DNA from 3 places in the Isoptericola sp. NPDC019693 genome. Region 3 is predicted to be linked to each of the others. Evidence: predicted binding sites of a transcription regulator. Region 3 holds the regulator's gene; each other region holds the start of a gene.

Evidence for each region. The regulator LexA, encoded in region 3, represses DNA repair genes until DNA is damaged. The targets are predictions, from matches to a motif close to TCGAACANNTGTTCGA.
Region 1: uvrA (excinuclease ABC subunit UvrA) is a predicted target of LexA. The motif match lies at 2,981-2,996, and genes of this name have one in related genera.
Region 2: ruvA (Holliday junction branch migration protein RuvA) is a predicted target of LexA. The motif match lies at 3,154-3,169, and genes of this name have one in related genera.

The regions. Positions count from the first base shown of each region.
Region 1 is NZ_JBIRXP010000001.1:930,677-935,597, forward strand. It holds gene uvrA (excinuclease ABC subunit UvrA) at 1-2,951, opposite strand, end outside; gene ACH436_RS04440 (YciI family protein) at 3,093-3,389, shown strand; gene ACH436_RS04445 (TerC family protein) at 3,443-4,576, opposite strand; gene ACH436_RS04450 (TerC family protein) at 4,573-4,921, opposite strand, start outside.
Region 2 is NZ_JBIRXP010000001.1:694,742-699,662, forward strand. It holds gene ACH436_RS03275 (hypothetical protein) at 1-10, shown strand, start outside; gene ACH436_RS03280 (hypothetical protein) at 3-917, shown strand; gene pdxT (pyridoxal 5'-phosphate synthase glutaminase subunit PdxT) at 960-1,604, shown strand; gene ACH436_RS03290 (YebC/PmpR family DNA-binding transcriptional regulator) at 1,612-2,370, shown strand; gene ruvC (crossover junction endodeoxyribonuclease RuvC) at 2,492-3,082, shown strand; gene ruvA (Holliday junction branch migration protein RuvA) at 3,216-3,851, shown strand; gene ruvB (Holliday junction branch migration DNA helicase RuvB) at 3,844-4,921, shown strand, end outside.
Region 3 is NZ_JBIRXP010000005.1:95,618-100,538, reverse strand. It holds gene ACH436_RS15605 (ATP-dependent DNA helicase) at 1-2,048, shown strand, start outside; gene ACH436_RS15600 (L-lactate dehydrogenase) at 2,058-3,017, shown strand; gene lexA (transcriptional repressor LexA) at 3,082-3,909, opposite strand; gene ACH436_RS15590 (LysM peptidoglycan-binding domain-containing protein) at 4,186-4,515, shown strand; gene nrdR (transcriptional regulator NrdR) at 4,619-4,921, shown strand, end outside.

The sequences.
Region 1 (4,921 bases), on a different contig from region 3:
GACCCCTTCGTCGACCCCTTGGCCGAGCTCCGCGTACGGGGCGCCGACGACGCCGAGGTCGCGGCGGCGGACCGCGCCGGCGCCGTCGAGGCCGCGACGGGCACGGCCGGGTGCTCCTGGAGGATCGGCGCCAGGAACCGTCCCGTGTGGCTCGCCTCGACCTGCGCGACCACCTCGGGCGTGCCCTCGGCCACGACGGTCCCGCCGCCGGAACCGCCCTCCGGACCCATGTCGACGATCCAGTCCGCGCTCTTGATCACGTCGAGGTTGTGCTCGATCACCAGCACGGTGTTGCCCTTGTCGACCAGGGACTGCAGGACGCCGAGCAGCTTGCGGATGTCCTCGAAGTGCAGGCCGGTGGTCGGCTCGTCGAGCACGTAGATCGTGCGGCCGGTCGACCGCTTCTGCAGCTCGCTCGCGAGCTTGACCCGCTGCGCCTCACCGCCCGAGAGCGTCGGCGCGGGCTGCCCGAGGCGGACGTAGCCGAGGCCCACCTCGACCAGCGTGGTGAGGTAGCGCGAGATCGCCGGGAACGCGGCGAAGAACTCCGCGGCCTCCTCGATCGGCATGTCCAGGACGTCCGCGACCGTCTTGCCCTTGAAGTGCACCTCGAGGGTCTCGCGGTTGTACCGCGCGCCGTGGCAGACCTCGCACGGCACGTAGACGTCGGGCAGGAAGTTCATCTCGATCTTCAGCGTGCCGTCGCCCGCGCACGCCTCGCAGCGGCCGCCCTTGACGTTGAAGGAGAACCGCCCCGGCCCGTAGCCACGGACCTTGGCCTCCTCGGTCTCCGCGAAGATCTTGCGGATCCGGTCCCAGACGCCCGTGTACGTGGCCGGGTTCGACCGCGGCGTGCGCCCGATCGGCCCCTGGTCGACGTGCACCACCTTGTCGAGCTGGTCCACGCCGGTGACCCGGGTGTGCCGGCCCGCGACCTGGCGCGCGCCGTTGAGCTCGTTGGCGAGCACCGTGTGCAGGATCGAGTTGACGAGCGTCGACTTGCCCGACCCCGAGACCCCGGTGACGGCCGTGAGCACCCCGAGGGGGAAGGACACGTCGATCCCCCGCAGGTTGTTCTCGCGGGCGCCGACGACCGTAACCTTGCGGGCCGGGTCGGTCGCGCGGCGCTCCGCCGGGAGCGCGATGCTGCGTCGGCCCGAGAGGTAGGCACCGGTCATGGACCCCTCGGCCTCGAGCAGCCCGGCGTAGTCGCCGGAGTGCACGACGCGGCCCCCGTGCTCGCCGGCCCCGGGACCGACGTCGACGATCCAGTCCGCGGCCCGGATGGTGTCCTCGTCGTGCTCGACGACGATCAGCGTGTTGCCGAGGTCCCGCAGGCGGGTCAGCGTCTCGATGAGGCGACGGTTGTCGCGCTGGTGCAGCCCGATCGACGGCTCGTCGAGCACGTACAGCACGCCGACCAGCCCGGAGCCGATCTGCGTCGCGAGCCGGATGCGCTGTGCCTCCCCGCCCGACAGGGTGCCCGCCGGGCGCTCGAGCGACAGGTAGTGCAGGCCCACGTCCACCAGGAAGCCCAGGCGGGCGTGGATCTCCTTGAGCACCTCGGCGGCGATGGCCCGCTCGCGCTCCCCCAGCTCGAGGCCGTCGAGGAAGTGCTTGGCCTCGTCGATCGGCAGCCGGCACACGTCCCAGATCGACCTGCCGCCGACGGTGACCGCGAGCACCTCGGGCTTGAGGCGCGCCCCGGAGCACACCGGGCACGGCACCTCCCGCATGTACGCCTCGTACTTCTCCTTCGACCAGTCGGACTCCGTCTCCCGGTGCCGGCGCTCCAGGAAAGTCACCGCACCCTCGAACCCCGTCGAGTACTGCCGCTCGCGGCCCCACCGGTTCTTGTACCGCACGTGCACCTGGTGGTTGCGGCCGAACAGGATCGCGTCCCGGGCGCGCTGCGGCAGCGCGCGCCACGGCACGTCCATGGAGAAGCTCATCTCGTCCGCCAGCGCGGAGAGCACCCGCTCGAAGTACTCGGACGACGTCAGCGCCCACGGCACCACGGCGCCGTCGCGCAGGGTCTTCTCCTCGTCCGGCACCACGAGGTCGGGGTCGACCTCGAGCCGGAAGCCGATGCCCGTGCACTCCGGGCACGCGCCGTACGGCGCGTTGAAGGAGAACGTGCGCGGCTCGATCTCGTCGAGCGCGAGCGGGTGGTCGTTGGGGCACGCCCGCTTCTCGGAGAACTTGCGCACCCGGTCGAGGTCGTCGATGTCGGCGTCGACCAGCTCGACCATCACCAGACCGCCCGCGAGCCGCAGAGCGGTCTCCACGGAGTCGGTGAGGCGCCGCTGGACGCCGTCGCGCGACACGAGACGGTCGACGACCACCTCGATGTCGTGCTTGAGCTTCTTCTCGAGCGTGGGCGGGCTGGTCAGCTGCACCACCTCGCCGTCGACCCGCGCGCGGGCGAAGCCCTGCGTCTGCAGCTCGGCGAACAGGTCGGCGTACTCGCCCTTGCGCCCGCGCACGACCGGGGCGAGCACCTGGTAGCGCGTGCCCTCCGGGAGCTCGAGGAGCTTGTCGACGATCTGCTGCGGCGTCTGCGAGCGCACCGGCTCCCCGCACACGGGGCAGTGCTGCGTCCCCGCGCGTGCGAACAGCAGGCGCAGGTAGTCGTAGACCTCGGTGATCGTGCCGACGGTCGAGCGGGGGTTGCGGTTGGTGGACTTCTGGTCGATCGACACGGCGGGCGAGAGGCCCTCGATGAAGTCGACGTCGGGCTTGTCCATCTGGCCCAGGAACTGGCGCGCGTACGCGGAGAGCGACTCCACGTAGCGGCGCTGCCCCTCGGCGAAGATCGTGTCGAACGCCAGGGAGGACTTCCCCGAGCCGGAGAGGCCGGTGAAGACGATCAGCTCGTCGCGCGGGAGATCGAGCTCGATGTTGCGCAGGTTGTGCTCGCGGGCGCCGGAGATGACGAGGCGGTTGCTCACCCGGGCATCCTACGTCGGCGCGCCGACATTCGTACAGGCGTTCTATGCGCTTTCCGGTGCCTGACCGGTCACACCCGGGGGCCGTCGCCGCCACCCTGGACGCCCGCGTCCCCCGCCGCTGACGGGTGCTTGGATACGGCCATGTCCGTCTACGCCGTCACGTACGTCTACGTCACCGACCCCGACCGCCTCGCCGAGGTCCGCCCCGAGCACCGGGAGTTCCTCCGCGGCCTGCACGAGGACGGCGCGCTGCGGGTCTCCGGCCCGCTGCCCGCCACGCCCGACGGCGAGCCGGGAGGCGCGCTCCTCGTCGTCGAGGCCGACGACGCGACCGCGGCGCTCGAGCTCCTCGCGGCCGACCCCATGCGCCGCGAGGGCCTGGTCGCGCACCGCGCGGCGCGCGAGTTCGTCCCCGTGATCGGCGGCTTCGCCGCCTGACGGTACCGACGAGCGCGGGCCCGGGCGGCACACCGCCCGGGCCCGCGGAGGCGTCAGCGCCCGGGGGCTTCCGGCCCGGACGCGGCGGACGTGGGAGCGGACCCCGGAGCCCCGTCGTGCGCCTCCGGCGCCGGCGGCTGCGACGTCGCCGAGGACGCTGCCGAGGAGGTCGGCCCCACCGTGTCGTCGGACGCCGGCTCCTTCGAGGCCACGGCGGCCGTGCGCCGCGTCTTCGCCAGGCTCGCGACGGTCGCGATCGCGATCGAGCCGAGGATCACGGTCAGGGAGAGCCAGATCGGGATCTCCGGCGCCCAGGCGACGTGCTCGCCCCCGTTGATGAACGGGAGCGTGTTGGTGTGCAGCGCCTCGAGGATGAGCTTGACGCCGATGAACCCGAGGATGACGGCCAGGGCGATCGGCAGGTACACCAGCCGCTCCAGCAGCCCGCCGAGCAGGAAGTAGAGCTGCCGCAGGCCCATGAGGGCGAAGATGTTCGCGGTGAAGACGATGAAGGGGTCCTTCGTCAGCCCGAAGATCGCGGGGATCGAGTCGAGCGCGAACAGCAGGTCGGTCGAGCCGATCGCGACGAACACCACGAGCATCGGCGTGAACAGCTTCTTGCCGTCGACCACCGTGCGCACCTTCGCGCCGTCGTACTCCTTGCTCACCGGCAGGACGCGGCGCAGCAGACGGATCGCGACGTTCTCCTTGAACTCCTCCTCCTCGTCACCGCCCGCGACCAGCTTCACGGCCGTGTAGATGAGGAACGCCCCGAAGAGGTAGAACACCCACACGAACTGCTCGAGGATCGCCGCGCCCGCGAGGATGAACGCGCCACGCAGCACCAGCGCGATGATGATGCCGACCATCAGCACCATCTGCTGGTGCCGCTTCGGCACCGCGAAGCGCGACATGATGATGACGAAGACGAACAGGTTGTCGACGCTCAGGGAGTACTCGGTGAGCCAGCCGGCGTAGAACTCACCCGCGGGGGCCGAGCCGCCCACGGCGAGCACGATCAGCCCGAACACCAGCGCCAGGGCCACGTAGAAGCCGACCCACAGGCCGCTCTCGCGCATGCTCGGCACGTGGGGCCGTCTGCCGACGATGGCCAGGTCGACCGCGAGCAGGACGATCAGCGCCGCGAGCGACGCCCACTCGAACCAGGCCGGCAGCTCGTGGATCATGCCTCGACGTCTCCTTCACGGGACTCGGTGAGTGCCCCCGCCTGCACGCGCTTGTCGCGCCGGTCGCGCAGGAGGGACAGGACGGTGGTGACCGCCAGGGTCACCACGATAAAGCCGAGCGACAGGGACGTCGGGATCTCGGGGATGAGCTCCACGTGCTCGCCGCCGTTGATGAACGGCAGCTCGTTGGTGTGCAGGGCGTGGATGAGCAGCTTGACACCGATGAAACCGAGGATCGCGGCGAGCCCGTAGTTGAGGTAGACGAGGCGGTCGAGCAGCCCGTCCACCAGGAAGTACAGCTGGCGCAGACCGAGCAGCGAGAAGGCGTTGGCCGCGAAGACGAGG
Region 2 (4,921 bases), on a different contig from region 3:
TCGTGGGTGAGCGGGCGCAGCACGCCGCCCGGGGTCGTGCCCGGCGGGCGACCGGGGTGCGCCGGGTCGCCGTGCTGGTGGTGACGGCGATGGCCGTGGTGCTCGCCGGCAGCGGGGCGGCGTGGGCCTGGTGGCGCGCGACCGGCACCGCGACGGCCCCGACGAACCGCCTCGCGGCCGCGACGGTGGACGTGCAGGTCGCGGGCCTCGGCAACGGCCTCGTCGGTCGCGGCGGCACGGTGAGCCTGCCGGCCCTCACCCTCACGGCGGCGGTGCCGGGCTCCGGCGCCTCCGAGCTCGTCACGGTGCGCAACGGCGGCTCGCGGCCGGCCACGGTGACCGCGACGACGTCCCGGACCGGGACGCTCGGCACGGCGTTCACGACCAGCGCGTCGTTCGGCGCGGCGGACACGGGGACCGGCTGCGGCGCGGGGAACGGCGGCACCGCGACCGTCCCCGCGGGCGGCACGGCGTCGCTGTGCGTGGCGGTGGCGGTGTCGACCACGGCCCCCTCCACCACCCAGGGCCAGAGCGGCGGCGTGTCCGTGGCGCTCGCGGCGACGATCCCGGGCACGTCGTGGAACGACACGGGCACGGTGACCAGCGGGGCCGTGGGCGCCGCCACCGTGCCGGCCCCGACGAACCTGACGTGCGGCCTGCTCGGCATCGCGTCGGTGACGTTCAACTGGACCGCCGCCTCCGGGGCCACGCGCTACACGTTCGGCTCCGGGCCGGGCGGGAACACGCTGACACAGGTGGCCGCGGGGACGACCACCCACGCGGTGACCGGGGCGGTGACCAACGGGACGGCGCGGGTCCGCGCGGACCGCGTGTTCACGAGCGTCACCTGGACCTCCGCGTGGTCGAACACGCGCCGGTACTCGATCACCGCGGGCGTGCTGGGCACCTGCACCTGAACGGAGGGGTGCCGGGCCGCGCGGGCCACCTACACTGCCCCGGTGACCACGACGATCGGCGTCCTCGCCCTCCAGGGCGACGTGCGCGAGCACACCGCCGCCCTCGAGCAGGCCGGCGCCCGCGCGGTGAGCGTGCGCCGCCCCGCCGAGCTGGACGCCGTCGACGGGCTCGTGCTGCCCGGGGGCGAGTCGACCACCATCGACAAGCTGCTGCGGCTGTTCGAGCTCGCCGACCCGCTGCGGCGACTGATCGGCGAGGGACTGCCCGTGTTCGGCTCGTGCGCGGGCATGATCCTGCTCGCCGACCGCATCGAGGGCGGCACCGCCGACCAGCGCACGCTGGGCGGGATGGACGTCCTCGTGCGGCGCAACGCGTTCGGGCGGCAGGTCGACTCGTTCGAGGCGGACCTGCAGGTCGCGGGCGTCTCGGACGTCGCCGGCGGCCGCCCCGTGCGTACCGCGTTCATCCGCGCGCCCTGGGTCGAGGAGGCAGGCCCGGACGTCGAGGTGCTCGCCCGCATCCCGGACCGCTGGGCGGACGGCTCCACGGTGGGGCCCGCCGCCGGTAAGATCGTCGCAGCACGTCAGGGACGGCTGCTCGCCACCGCGTTCCACCCGGAGATCACGGGGGACGCGCGCGTGCACGGGCTGTTCGTCCGGCTCGTCCAAGCATCGCGAAGGAGTTAGGGAGCGCATGTCAGGTCACTCCAAGTGGGCCACGACCAAGCACAAGAAGGCGGCGATCGACGCCAAGCGCGGCAAGCTTTTCGCGAAGCTGATCAAGAACATCGAGGTCGCCGCGCGCACGGGCGGCGGCGACCCTGCCGGCAACCCGACGCTGTTCGACGCCATCCAGAAGGCGAAGAAGTCGTCGGTCCCGAACGACAACATCGACCGTGCGGTCAAGCGCGGCTCCGGCGAGGGCGCCGACGCGGTCGACTACCAGACGATCATGTACGAGGGCTACGGCGCGAACGGCATCGCCGTCCTCGTCGAGTGCCTCACCGACAACAAGAACCGCGCCGCCTCCGAGGTGCGCCTCGCGTTCTCGCGCAACGGCGGCAACCTGGCCGACCCGGGCTCGGTGTCCTACCTGTTCTCCCGCAAGGGCCTCGTGGTGGTGCCCAAGGCCGAGGGCGTCACCGAGGACGACGTCATGCTCGCCGCGCTCGACGCGGGCGCCGAGGAGGTCAGCGACGAGGGCGACGTCATCGAGGTCCTCTCCGAGGCCACGGACCTCGTGGCCGTGCGCACCGCCATCCAGGAGGCGGGCATCGAGTACGACTCCGCCGACTCCATCTGGCACCCGTCCATGGAGGTCGAGGTCGACGTCGAGGGCGCGCGCAAGATCATGCGCCTCATCGACGCGCTGGAGGACAGCGACGACGTGCAGAACGTCTACGCGAACTTCGACGCCTCCGACGAGGTCATGGCGGCCCTCGACGACGAGTGACCTCACGCCGAGGTAGTTCGAGCCTCCGCGAGGTAGTGGTCCGGACCACTACCTCGCGGAGGCTCGAACTGTTTCGGCGTGGATCGAGCTACCTCGGCGGGACGCGTGAGAGGGTGACGGCGTGCGCGTGCTGGGGGTGGACCCGGGGCTGACCCGGTGCGGTGTCGGCGTCGTCGACTCGCTGCCGGGCCGCAGGGCCCGCATGGTCGACGTCGGCGTCGTGCGCAGCGAGCCGGAGCTGAGCGTGGACCTGCGGCTGCTGCGCATCGCCGAGGGGCTGGACGAGTGGCTCGAGCGCACGGTGCCCGACGTGGTGGCCGTGGAGCGCGTGTTCGCCCAGAACAACCTCGGCACGGTGATGGGCACGGCGCAGGTGGCCGGCCTGGCGATGGTCGCGGCGGCCCGGCGCGGCGTGCCGGTCGCGATGCACACGCCCAGCGAGGTCAAGGCCGCGGTCACCGGGTCCGGCCGCGCGGACAAGGAGCAGGTGCAGCGCATGATCGCGCGAATCCTCGGGCTCGACGAGCTGCCGCGGCCGGCCGACGCCGCCGACGCGCTCGCCCTCGCCGTCACGCACCTGTGGCGGCCGTCGGGTGCGCTGCAGGGCGGCGAGCGGAACGAGCTCACCCCCGCCCAGCGGGCCTGGGCCGCGGCCGAGCGCACCGCGCGCACCGGGTCCCACCGCGGGGCGCCCTCCCGCGCCCGGCGCTGAGGTCGCCCCGGAGGGTCCCCGGCGTCGTGTGTCGCCGCCCCGGCGTGGGTGCCGGTTGTTACAGTGACGCCTCGTACGGGTGTTCGACGCCGCCCGGGCGCTCGACGGATGCCAGCTCGACGGAAGGACCACGGTGATCGCCTCCCTGACCGGTACGGTCACGCACGTGACGCTCGAGCGGGCCGTGCTCGACGTCGGCGGCGTCGGGTACCTCGTGCACGCCACCCCCGGCACGCTCGCCGGCCTCCGGGTGGGGGAGCGGGCCCAGCTGCACACCACGCTGGTCGTCCGCGAGGACTCGATGACGGTGTTCGGCTTCGCCGAGGCGGACGAGCGGGAGGTGTTCGAGACCGCCCAGTCCGTGTCCGGGGTCGGCCCCCGCATCGCGCTGGCCATGCTCGCCGTGCTCACGCCCGACGCGCTGCGTCGCGCCGTCGCCACCGAGGACCTGGCCGCCCTGCGCCGGGTGCCCGGCGTCGGCCCCAAGAGCGCGCAGCGGCTGGTGCTCGAGCTCGGCGGCAAGCTGGGCGCCCCCGCGGCGGGCGGCCCGGACGAGGCCGCCCCGGCGGTCCCCGCCGCGACGGGGGACCCGGCTCGCGAGCAGGTGGTCGAGGCGCTGGTCGGCCTGGGCTGGCCGACGAAGGTCGCGCAGGACACCGTCGACCGGGTGCTCGCCGAGGCCGGCGAGGGCGCCGAGGACGGCGGCCCCGTCGACGTCTCGGCCACCCTCCGCGCGGCGTTGCGCTCCCTGGGCGGACGCCGTGGTTGAGGCGGACCCCGAGTACGGCGGGGAGCGCCTGGTCACGTCCTCCGCGGACGACGTCGAGCGCGCTGCCGAGGCGGCGCTGCGGCCCAAGAAGCTCGACGAGTTCGTCGGGCAGCGGGTCGTGCGGGACCAGCTCTCCCTCGTGCTCCAGGCGGCCCTGGCGCGCGACGCGGCACCCGACCACGTGCTCCTGTCCGGCCCGCCGGGCCTCGGCAAGACGACGCTGGCGATGATCATCGCCGCCGAGCTCGGCACCTCGTTGCGCGTCACGAGCGGGCCCGCGATCCAGCACGCGGGCGACCTGGCGGCGGTGCTCTCCTCGCTCGAGGAGGGCGAGGTCCTGTTCATCGACGAGATCCACCGCCTCGCCCGGCCCGCCGAGGAGCTGCTGTACGTCGCGATGGAGGACTTCCGCGTCGACGTCGTCGTGGGCAAGGGCGCGGGGGCGAGCGCCATCCCGCTCGCGCTGCCGCCGTTCACCGTCGTCGGCGCGACGACGCGGTCCGGGCTGCTGCCCGCCCCGCTGCGCGACCGGTTCGGCTTCACGGGCCACCTCGACTTCTACGACGCCCACGAGCTCGAGCGGGTCATCACCCGGTCCGCGGGGCTGCTGGGCGTGGACATCCAGCACGCCGCGGCGCACGAGATCGCCGGCCGCTCGCGCGGCACCCCCCGCATCGCGAACCGCCTGCTGCGCCGCGTGCGGGACTGGGCGCAGGTGCGCGGCGACGGCAGCCTCGACCTGCGCGCGGCCCGCGCCGCGCTCGAGGTCTACGAGGTCGACCCGATCGGCCTGGACCGGTTGGACCGTGCGGTGCTCGACGCGGTCTGCCGCCGGTTCGCCGGCGGTCCCGTCGGCCTGGGCACGCTCGCGATGACCGTGGGGGAGGAGCCGGACACCGTCGAGACGGTCGCGGAGCCGTACCTCGTGCGCGAGGGCCTGCTGGGACGCACCCCGCGAGGGCGGGTCGCGACGCAGGCGGCGTGGGAGCACCTCGGCCTCGAGCCCCCGCCCGGCGCGTGGGGCGCGCCGCTCGGCGGCACGCTGTTCGACGGGACCGGCGGGGCCGACG
Region 3 (4,921 bases):
ACGCTCCCGACGCCCCGCAGCTTCTCGACCTGGCGGTGGGGGCCCTCGGCGGCGGACGCCGGGAGGGTCAGCGCCGCATGGCGGAGGCGGTGGCGGAGGCCGTCGACGACGGCCGGCACCTCCTGGTCCAGGCCGGCACGGGCACCGGCAAGTCGCTCGCCTACCTCGTCCCGGCCGTGCGGCACGCGGTCGTCGACGGCAAGCGGGTCATCGTCTCCACGGCCACGCTCGCCCTGCAGCGCCAGGTGGTGACGCGCGACCTGCCGCTGGTCGCCGAGACCGTGGGGCCGAAGCTGCCCCGCGCGCCCAAGGTGGCCCTCCTCAAGGGGTGGCACAACTACCTGTGCAAGCACAAGGTGACCGGCGGCTACCCGGTCGAGGGCGCGACGCTCTTCGACCTGCCCGCCGACCCCGGCCCCGGCGAGGGAGCCGGGGCCGAGCAGCACCCGGCGCCTCCTGGCCCGCGCGGGCGGGGCGGGCGGCCCGACGACGCCGCCACGCTCGCCGACCACGTGCGCCGGCTGCACTCCTGGGCCGACGAGACCGACACCGGTGACCGGGACGACCTGGTGCCCGGCGTGCCCGACAAGGCCTGGCGCCAGGTCTCCGTCACCGCGCTGGAGTGCCTCGGCCAGCGGTGCCCGCTCCTCGCGGAGTGCTTCCCCGAGCGGGCCCGCGCCGCGGCGCGCGAGGCCGACGTCGTCGTCACCAACCACGCGATGCTCGGCATCGCCGTGTCCGGGAACCCCGGCGTGCTCCCGGAGCACGACGCCGTCGTCGTCGACGAGGCGCACGAGCTTGCCGAGCGTGTGACGGCCGCCGCCACCGTGGACCTGTCGCTGACCGTGGTGGACCACGCCGCGCGGCTCGCGCGGCGGCACGGCGGCACCGAGACCGAGGCGCTCGACGCCGCCGCCCAGCGCCTGGGCGGCCTGCTCGCCACCGCGCCCGCGGAACGGTTCCCCCTCGGCCTGCCCGACGACCTGCGTGCCGCGGTGGGCGGCGTGCGCGACGCGGCGCGCGAGCTCCTCACCCGTCTCAAGCCCCAGGGCGGGGCCAAGGGGCAGGAGGCCCCGGACGCGGGCATGAAGATGGCGCAGTCCGCGGTCCTGCAGCTCTTCGAGGTCGCGGAGCGGATGGCGGCCGAGGACACGACGGCGGACGTGCTGTGGTGCTCGCGCCCGCCGGAGAACGCGCCGTGGGCCGGGGACGGGGTCACGCGGCTGCACGCCGCGCCGCTCGCGGTGGCCGGGCTCATCCGCACCCACCTGCTCGGCGAGGCGACCGGCGTGTTCACGTCGGCCACCCTCACGCTCGGCGGCACGTTCGACCCGGTGGCGCGCTCGCTGGGCCTCGCGGGGTCGGGGGGCTCCGACGAGACGGCGGACTGGTCGGGTCTCGACGTCGGCAGCCCGTTCGACTACCCGCGCCAGGGCATCCTCTACGTCGCGCGGCACCTGCCCGCCCCCGGCCGCGAGCCGACGACGGACGCGCAGCTCGACGAGATCGCCGGCCTGATCGAGGCGGCCGGAGGGCGGACCCTCGGGCTGTTCTCGTCGCGGCGGGCGGCGTCGGCCGCCGCGGAGGCGATGCGCGAGCGCCTGGACGTGCCCGTGCTGTGCCAGGGGGACGACCAGCTGCCCACCCTGGTGAAGGCGTTCGCGGACGACCCGGCGACCTGCCTGTTCGGCACGCTCTCGCTGTGGCAGGGCGTGGACGTCCCCGGGCCGAGCTGCCAGCTGGTCCTCGTGGACCGCATCCCGTTCCCGCGCCCGGACGACCCGGTGAAGGCGGCGCGGGCCCGGTCGGTGGAGCAGGCGGGCGGCAACGGGTTCATGCAGGTCTCGGCGACGCACGCCGCGCTGCTCCTGGCCCAGGGGGCCGGCCGGCTCGTGCGCACGGGGGACGACCGCGGCGTCGTGGCCGTCCTCGACCCGCGCCTCGCGACCGCTCGTTACGGGACCTTCCTCACCCGCTCGATGCCGGACTTCTGGCCGACCACGGACGGGGAGCTCGTCCGTGCTGCGCTCCGGCGCCTCGACACCTAGCGTGGGGCCGTGAACGAGACACGCAGGACGACCAAGCTCGCGATCGTCGGCGCGGGCGCCGTGGGTTCCACCCTCGCGTACGCGGCGCTGGCCAGGGGTGCGGCGCGGTCCGTCGCCCTCCTGGACGTCAACCGCGCGAAGGTGGAGGCCGAGGTGCTCGACCTGCGGCACGGGGGCATGTTCATCCCCCAGGCCGAGATCGACGGCTCCGACGACGTCGAGGTCTGCCGGGGCGCCGACATCGTCGCGGTGACGGCCGGGGCCAAGCAGAAGCCCGGCCAGAGCCGCCTCGACCTGGCCGAGGCCACGGTCGGCCTCACCCGGTCCATCCTGCCGGGCCTCCTCGAGGTCGCCCCGGACGCGGTGTTCCTCATGGTGACCAACCCCGTCGACGTGGTCACCTATGCCGCCCAGGAGATCAGCGGACTGCCGCGGGGGCGGGTGTTCGGCAGCGGGACCGTCCTGGACTCGTCGCGTCTGCGCGACGCGCTGGCCCGCCACTGCGGGGTCGCGGTCGGCAACGTGCACGCGAACATCGCCGGTGAGCACGGCGACTCGGAGATCGTGCTGTGGAGCTCCGCCACGATCGCCGGGGTACCCCTGCTCGACTGGCGGCCCTTCCGGGGGCGCCCGCCGCTCGACGAGCCGGCCCGGCAGAGCATCGCGACCGACGTGGTCGAGTCGGCCTACCGCGTCATCGCCGGCAAGGGGGCGACCAACTATGCCGTCGGCCTGGCGGCGACCCGGATCATCGAGGCGGTCCTCAACGACGAGCACCGCGTGATGAACGTGTCCTCACGCCTCGACGACTTCTACGGCATCAGCGACGTCTGCCTGTCGGTGCCGTCGCTCGTCGACCGACGGGGTGTGGCGGAGACGATCGACACACCCCTGTCGGACGAGGAGATCGCCGGGCTGCGGACCTCGGCCGACAGCATGCGGGCCGTGCAGCGCCGGCTGGGCTTCTGACCGTGACGCGACCGCAGCCTGCCGTGCCCCGGGCACGGCAGGCTGCCGACGGGGTCGGCGCGGCTCAGAGGCTGCGCAGCACCGCCACGACCCGACCGAGCACCTGTGCCTCGTCGCCCTGGATGGGGGAGTAGGCCGCGTTCTGCGGCAGCAGCCAGGTGTGCCCGTCGGCCTGCTTGAACGTCTTGACCGTGGCCTCGCCGTCGATCATCGCGGCCACGACCTCGCCGTTCTCCGCCACCGGCTGGCTGCGCACGACGACCCAGTCGCCGTCGCAGATCGCGGCGTCGACCATCGAGTCGCCCGCGACCTTGAGCAGGAAGAGGTCGCCGTCGCCGACGACCTGTCGCGGGAGCGGGAAGACGTCCTCGACGACCTGCTCGGCGAGGATCGGGCCGCCCGCGGCGATGCGCCCGACCAGCGGGACGTAGGACGGCGCCTGCGCCGGCTGCGCGTCGGACGCGGCGACGGAGCCCGCGACGAAGCCGGGCGCGTCGCCGGCGTCCGAGGCGGCACCGTCGGTCGCGGAGGTCTCCGGGTCGACGACCTCGATCGCGCGCGGACGGTTCGGGTCGCGACGCAGGTAGCCCTTGCGCTCGAGCGTGGTGAGCTGGTGCTTGACGGAGGAGGGGCTCGCGAGGCCGACGGCCTCGCCGATCTCCCGCATGGTGGGCGGGTAGCCGCGCGCCTCCACCGAGCTGCGGATGGTCTCGAGGACCCGCCGCTGGCGCGGCGTCAGCCGGTCGGCGGCCGGCGAGAGCTCGCTCACCGAGGCCAGCGCCGTCGAGGAGGACCCCGCCGTCGTGGCCGCGTCCTCGGGGGTCTCGTCCTGGCCGACCCACGACGTCGCCGCCCTCGTGGACGCCGGCGCCTGGTCCCGTCCGCTCGTCATCGCGTTCTCCGTCCTCCAGGGGCGCGGCCCGCGGGCGGGCCGATGAAATCCGACAAACCTTCCATCGCGCTGCCGCCACTCTAGGCCAGTTCGCGCCCGACATCAAACATCTGTTCGATCGGGGCTCGACCGTGTCGCCTCGTCGTGGTACACCTAGTACAGCAGTTCGACGTACAGGTGTTCGACGAACGGATGTTCGACGGACCGGATGCTCGACGGGCCCGCCGCCAGGCGCGGCACCCACGTGGACCGACCGGAGGCAGGACGATGCAGAACGTGCGCAGCACCAGCGACGCTCACGGGTTCCTCGGGCTCGGAGGGCTCCGGCTGACCGGGCGGGGGCGGGTGGTTGTCGCCGCGCTCGTGCTCCTGGTGCTCGTCGGGGCGGGGCTGTTCGGCCAGCGCGCCATGGCCGGGTCCCCGGGGGCCGGCGTCGAGGTGCGGCTCCAGACGGTGGCCCCCGGCGACACGCTCTGGCAGTACGCGCAGCAGGTGCGCGACTCGGGCGAGGACCTGCGGGACGTCGTCGCCCAGCTCCGCGACCTCAACGGCCTGACCACGGCGGAGCTCCAGGCGGGCCAGGTCGTGGTGCTCCCGCTGGACTGACGTGCGCCGGGGCGGCGGAGCCCTGCTTGCGCGGACGGTCGCCCGCCGCTTACCTTGTCGGGCAGCCGGGCGCCGGTCCGGAGCCGAGCGCAGGAGACCAGCGATGCACTGCCCGTTCTGCCGCCACGCGGACTCGCGAGTCGTGGACTCGCGCACCTCCGACGACGGCGCCTCCATCCGACGTCGTCGCCAGTGCCCCGCCTGCCAGCGCCGGTTCACCACCATCGAGACCGCCAGCCTGTCCGTGGCGAAGCGCTCCGGGGTGACCGAGCCCTTCAGCCGGGACAAGGTCGTGGCGGGGGTCCGCAAGGCGTGCCAGGGCCGGCCCGTGAGCTCCGACGACCTGGCCGTGCTCGCCCAGAAGGTCGAGGAGACGCTGCGAGCATCCGGTCGCCCCGAGATCGAG